DNA from 2 places in the Rhizobium skierniewicense Ch11 genome. Region 1 is predicted to be linked to the other one. Evidence: predicted binding sites of a transcription regulator. Region 1 holds the regulator's gene; the other holds the start of a gene.
The links. The regulator HrcA, encoded in region 1, represses chaperone genes, less so after heat shock. The targets are predictions, from matches to a motif close to GTTAGCACTCNCNNNNNGNGAGTGCTAAC.
Positions count from the first base shown of each region.

Region 1 (3,416 bases):
GGCAGGTGCGGGCGGAAGGCTCGGTCGCGCCGCGTTCCTGCAAGGCGTCCTCCACCTTCTGCATCGCCATGTCGAAATCACGCGTGCCGTCAGCCGTTTCCGCCCAGTTGGCGGTGTAGACACCGGGATTGCCATCAAGCGCATCGATCACCAGACCGCTATCGTCGGACAGCGATGGCAATCCGGACGCCCGCGCAGAGGCCAGCGCCTTGATGGCGGCGTTTTCCTCGAATGTTGTGCCGGTTTCATCGGGCTCGGCGAAATTCAGCTCCGCCGCAGACTTGGCGGAAAAGCCTAAAGGGCCGATCAGATCGGCGATTTCGGCGATCTTGCCCTTGTTGTGGCTGGCAACGACGATGGTTCTGGTGTCGAGTTTGCGCATGGGTTTCGCGTTCCTGGCTCAGGCAATCGTCTGTTTTTGCAGCTCGACGAGGTCCGCACAGCCTGTCTTGGCAAGGCCCAGCAGCGTCAGGAACTCCTCCTCGCTGAACGGTGCGCCTTCGGCCGTGCCCTGAATTTCAACGATGCCACCCGAACCGGTGATGACGAAATTGGCGTCTGTTTCGGCCGAGGAATCTTCGAGATAATCGAGATCGATCACCGGCTGGCTGGCAAAGATGCCGCAGGATATCGCGGCGATATGGTCTTTCAAAACCTTCTCGACCTTGATCATGTTGCGGGTTTCCATCCACTTCAGGCAATCGTGAAGGGCAATCCATGCGCCGGTGATGGACGCCGTACGGGTTCCACCATCGGCCTGGATGACGTCGCAGTCGATGCTGATCTGGCGTTCGCCCAGCGCCTGAAGATCGACCACCGCTCTTAACGACCGTCCGATGAGGCGCTGGATTTCCTGCGTGCGGCCACCCTGCTTGCCGGACGCGGCCTCACGGCGCATGCGCTCGTTGGTGGAGCGGGGCAGCATGCCGTATTCGGCAGTGACCCAGCCCTTGCCGCTGTTGCGCAGCCATGGTGGCGTCTTTTCTTCAAGGCTGGCGGTCACGAGGACATGCGTGTCGCCGAATTTGACCAGACAGGAGCCCTCTGCATGCTTCGAGAAATTGCGCTCGAAAGACACTTTGCGCATCTGATCGGTTTTTCTGCCTGAAGGCCGCATCTGGTTCGTCTCCGTTTTGATCTCCGCCTTCTAAGGCCGCACCGGCCGTTTTGCAAAGGAAAAGCGGGTCGGTGCAGGGCATATGCGGAATTTCCGTTTTTACTTAAGCGCGCAAGCGACTATATTCCTGCCATGAACTGACGGGATGAAGAACGGACGTAATGAGCATTTCTCCTCCGATCGGAAAAGAACCGGGTGCGTTGCTGGATGATCGCTCGCGCGAAATCTTCCGGCGCATCGTGGAAGGCTATCTCGAAAATGGCGAGCCGCTGGGTTCGCGCAGTCTGTCGCGCGTTCTGCCCATGTCGCTGTCGCCCGCATCCGTTCGCAATGTGATGAGCGATCTGGAAGAACTCGGCCTGATCTATTCACCGCATATCAGCGCGGGCCGCCTGCCAACGCAGATCGGGTTGCGCTTTTTCGTGGACGCCTTCATGCAGGTGGGCGATCTGCCTGCCGAGCAGCGTGCCAGCATCGACCGCCAGATCGGCCCTGTCTCAGGCCGCGAGCAGCCGATCGAGGGCTTGCTGACGGAGGCCAGCCGCATGCTGTCCGGCATGTCGCGTGGCGCGGGTCTGGTGTTGACGACCAAGAGCGACGCGGTGCTGAAGCATGTGGAGTTCATTCGCCTCGAACCAACCAAGGGCTTGGCCATTCTGGTGGGCGACAACAACCAGGTCGAAAACCGCATCATCGAACTACCCGCCGGAATCACGTCGTCGCAATTGACGGAGGCCGCCAATTTCATCAACGCCCATCTGGCCGGACAAACGCTGCCGGAACTGCGCACCCAGCTGCTGGAACAGAAATCCGAGCTTCAGGCGGCGCTGAGCACGCTGGCGCAGGATCTCGTGACGCGCGGTCTTGCGGTTTGGTCCGGCGACAATGAGGAGGGTAAGCTGGGGCGGCTGATTGTTCGGGGACGCTCCAACCTTCTGGAAGGGCTCGCCGGCGAAGAAGATATCGACCGTGTGAGGCTGCTGTTCGATGATCTCGAGCGCAAGGACAATCTGATCGAGGTCCTCAACCTGGCTGAAACCGGTTCGGGCGTCAGAATTTTCATCGGCTCGGAGAACAAGCTGTTTTCGCTGTCAGGTTCCTCGCTGATCGTTGCGCCCTACCGGGACGATGAAAACCGTGTCGTCGGTGCCGTCGGCGTGATCGGGCCGACGCGGCTCAATTACTCGCGCATCGTGCCGATGGTCGATTATACGGCCCAGATCATGGCCCGGCTGGCCGGCAAACGGCGCTGATCTCGAAAACCTGCTACCGAATAGGAGATGGTTTGCCCGCAAGCCTTGATTTTTGCATGGTAAACCTCGATATCGGGCTCAACCCATAACAGATGTAGAGCTGGAGAACGTCATGACCGACGATACCAAGAAAAACGGACCTGACGCAGACGTCGTAGACGAGGCACTCGAGGCAATGGCTGTCGAAGATGATGCGCCTGAAACGTCCGAGCCCGATCCGATCGACGTGCTGAAGGCTGAAAATGCTGATCTGCGCGACAAATTCCTGCGTCTTGCTGCCGAGATGGACAACCTGCGTCGCCGCACCGAGCGAGAGGTGAAGGATGCCAAGGCCTATTCCGTCGCAGGCTTTGCCCGCGACATGCTGGCCGTATCCGACAATCTTCGCCGCGCGCTCGACACGATCCCCGAAGAGCTGAAGACAAATTCGGAAGCAGGCATCGCGGGTCTCATCGAAGGTGTCGATATGACCGAACGTTCGATGCTGTCGGCGCTGGAGCGCCACGGCGTGCGCAAGATGGATGCGGAAGGCGAGAAGTTCGACCCGAACTTCCATCAGGCGATGTTTGAAATTCCCAACACGGCTGTTCCCAACAATACTGTCGTGCAGGTGGTTCAGGCCGGTTTCACGATCGGTGACCGTGTGCTGCGGCCCGCAATGGTGGGTGTTGCCAAGGGTGGACCGAAGGGTGATGCACCGGCCACAGCCGAGCCAGGCACGAGCAGCGTCAACGAAAAAGACGCATGATGGAGGCACTTCGGGTCACCTGAACGGCGGGTGACCCCAACACCTCCAGAGCGCTTCATCGTCTGACGGGTACGCCTCGCGCATAAGACGGGGCTTTGCTCTAAGACACGAAAAATAGCTATTTCCCCTCAGTACAACTTTCGCTATGGTTGCAGCGAGACCGGGCGTAACGGACCGGTCTTGGGGCATAGAAACCCCTCAAGTGACGGCCGGTGTCGGCCGTAATGACACCCCTCAGCCATAGTTTTGTGGCTGAGGCGGTCTATTGTTGCTATACGCAATTCCTCTGCCTTTCCTA
Region 1 is NZ_RXPG01000029.1:225,008-228,423, reverse strand. Features, by position in the region: gene rdgB (RdgB/HAM1 family non-canonical purine NTP pyrophosphatase) at 1-382, opposite strand, end outside; gene rph (ribonuclease PH) at 401-1,117, opposite strand; gene hrcA (heat-inducible transcriptional repressor HrcA) at 1,279-2,370, shown strand; gene grpE (nucleotide exchange factor GrpE) at 2,483-3,118, shown strand.

Region 2 (3,416 bases), on a different contig from region 1:
CGGATGACGGCAACGCCGCCAGCGAGCTTGGCAAGACGTTCCTGCAGCTTTTCGCGGTCGTAATCGGACGATGTTTCTTCGATCTGAGCCTTGATCTGCGCAACGCGGCCTTCGATGTCGGACTTCTGGCCCGAACCGTCAACGATCGTTGTGTTTTCCTTGGTGATCGAGACCTTCTTCGCCTTGCCGAGCATGTCGAGCGTGACGTTTTCGAGCTTGATGCCGATATCTTCGGAAATAACGGTACCGCCGGTCAGGATCGCGATGTCTTCGAGCATGGCCTTGCGGCGATCGCCGAAGCCAGGAGCCTTGACAGCAGCAATCTTCAGGCCGCCACGAAGCTTGTTGACGACGAGCGTAGCAAGAGCTTCGCCTTCAACGTCTTCAGCGATGATGACGAGTGGCTTGCCGGTCTGAACGACAGCCTCGAGAACGGGCAGCATGGCCTGAAGGTTCGAAAGCTTCTTCTCGTGGAGAAGAATGTAAGCGTCTTCCAGGTCAGCAACCATCTTTTCAGGGTTGGTGACGAAGTAAGGGCTGAGGTAGCCGCGGTCGAACTGCATGCCTTCGACGACTTCGAGTTCAGTCTCGGCAGTCTTGGCTTCTTCGACGGTGATAACACCTTCGTTGCCGACCTTCTGCATGGCTTCGGCAATGTCCTTGCCAACCTGCGTGTCGCCGTTTGCAGAGATCGTGCCAACCTGTGCAACTTCTTCAGACGTGGAGATCTTCTTGGCCTTGGCCTGAAGGTCCTTCACGACTTCGGACACTGCCAGGTCGATACCGCGCTTGAGGTCCATTGGGTTCATGCCGGCTGCAACAGCCTTGTTGCCTTCGCGAACGATGGCCTGTGCAAGAACGGTCGCAGTCGTGGTGCCGTCACCAGCAATGTCGTTGGTCTTCGAAGCAACTTCGCGGACCATCTGTGCGCCCATGTTTTCGAACTTGTCTTCAAGTTCGATTTCCTTGGCGACGGAAACGCCGTCCTTGGTGATGCGCGGTGCGCCGAAGGACTTGTCGATGATGACGTTACGGCCCTTCGGACCAAGCGTTACCTTCACTGCGTCTGCGAGAACATCGACGCCACGAAGCATCTTTTCGCGCGCTGTGCGGCCGAATTTAATTTCTTTAGCTGCCATTGTAGAAAACTCCCGGGCTCATGGCCCATTGGTTGTCATGGAAAAGTGAGAAGAACCGGCTCGATCAGCCGATAACGCCCATGATGTCGGATTCCTTCATGATCAGAAGGTCTTCGCCGTCGAGCTTGACTTCAGTGCCGGACCACTTGCCGAACAGAACGCGGTCGCCAGCCTTGACATCAAGAGGAACGAGCTTGCCGCTATCGTCGCGAGCGCCGGTGCCGACAGCGACGATTTCGCCTTCCTGCGGCTTTTCCTTGGCGGTATCAGGAATGATGATGCCGCCCTTGGTCTTTGCTTCAGACTCAACGCGACGAACGACGACGCGGTCATGCAGCGGACGGAAAGTTGTGCTTGTCATTGTCTAATCCCTCGATCAAATGACCTGTACGGACCACTCAAAGGTCCGCTTGATAAGTGTTAGCACTCCTCATTGGAGAGTGCTAGCGAGGCAGAGATAGGGGTGTCTCCAAGGGGAGTCAAGAACGCCCTGTCGGAAATATTTCATATAAATTGGTTATCAGTCGTTCATGACAGATTTTGTAAGCCCGCCACCAACTGCCAAACCGACCCTGAAAGAACTCACCTCGGTCTTTGCCCGTATCGGCTTTTTGAGCTTCGGAGGGCCAGCAGGTCAGATCGGCATGATGCACCGCGTTCTGGTGGATGAAAGGCGTTGGGTATCAGACGCCCGCTTCATGCACGCCCTCAACTACTGCATGCTGCTGCCTGGCCCGGAGGCGCAGCAACTCGCCACCTATATCGGCTGGCTGTTGCACGGCGTGCGCGGCGGTATAATTGCCGGTACGCTGTTCATCCTGCCCGGCTTCGTCACCATCGTTGCTCTTGCCGCTGCCTATTGCCTTTATCAGGACACCCATTGGCTGCCCGGTCTTTTGTTCGGACTGAAAGCCTGCGTGCTGGCCATCGTAATCGAAGCCTTGATCCGCGTGGCGAAACGCGCCTTGGTCAGCCGCTTTCTGGTCGCCATCGCTGCCGCCGCATTCATCGCGCTCTTCGTTTTTGGCCTGCCGTTTCCACTCGTCATCCTGGTCGCCGGTCTGCTCGGCTTTCTGAGAGGGCGGCGTGGTGACCAGGCCGAGCAGGCACACACAGACCACGAAAATGATGCAGCTCCCGTGACGTTTCTGTCGCGGGTGATGGGGCTTGTCCTGGGTCTGATGATCTGGCAGATCCCGCTCGCCGTGATCTATCTCTTCTCAGCGCCGGAAACCTTGGCGACCTTGCAAAGCTTCTTCTCGCGCATGGCGGTGGTGACCTTCGGCGGGGCCTATGCGGTGCTGGCCTATGTCGCGCAGGTGGCGGTGGAAACCCATGGCTGGCTGACAGCAGGCGAAATGCTGGATGGTCTTGCGCTGGCTGAGGCAACGCCGGGGCCGCTGGTGCTGGTTCTGCCCTATATCGGGTTTCTCGCCGGGTTTCGTCATGCGGACTGGCTGGACCCGATGGTGGCGGGCGTTCTAGGCTCGATGGTCACGGCCTGGGCGACGTTTGTGCCGAGTTTCATCTTCATTTTTCTCGGTGCGCCCTATGTTGAAAAGGTGCGCAACAATTCAACTCTGTCGGCGGCCTTATCAGCTATCACGGCGGCGGTCGTTGGGGTCATCCTCAACCTTTCCATCTGGTTTGGCTTGCATGTGCTGTTTGCGCAGGTGGAACGCATTGCCATCCTGCCAAGCTTCGGTCCCGGCATATCCTGGCCGCTCTGGAGCACGCTCGATCCTTTCGCGAGCGGCCTTCTGGTCGTATCCCTGCTGATGCTAACGCGCTGGAAACTCGGTATGGTGCCGGTGCTTGCACTCGGCATAGCAAGTGGTGTTCTGCGCCTCTGGCTGATCTGACGCGTTGGTGGGCGACCCAACTGCACCATCGGGTCGGTTACCTCAACTTGATCACTTCTCTTGATCGATGGCGCCGAGATCGAGGGGTTCAGCCGCAGCGCTTGAGGACACATGAGGCGTGCCATCGCGGTATGCCACTTTGTAGAAGACGGGTTTTCGTGTCTGCGCTTTGTTCGATACAAAACCTTTTTGCTTGTAAACAGCGTGACGGTTTGTCATGTCACGACCAAGCATTGTTTGTGAAAATCTGGCATCTTTGAAAGTCTGGAAGCATCTCATGGCCCACCGCATTTCCACCCTTGGCGAAATCACAGATCGGTTCGACGTCGTTCTCTCAGATGTCTGGGGTGTGCTGCACAATGGCGTCAGAGCCTTTCCCGACGCATCTATTGCCCTGGAAGCGGCGCGCAAGGCG
Region 2 is NZ_RXPG01000009.1:273,284-276,699, forward strand. Features, by position in the region: gene groL (chaperonin GroEL) at 1-1,139, opposite strand, end outside; gene groES (co-chaperone GroES) at 1,204-1,500, opposite strand; gene chrA (chromate efflux transporter) at 1,670-3,001, shown strand; gene EKM04_RS09805 (TIGR01459 family HAD-type hydrolase) at 3,279-3,416, shown strand, end outside.
Region 2: groES (co-chaperone GroES) is a predicted target of HrcA. The motif match lies at 1,559-1,587, and genes of this name have one in related genera.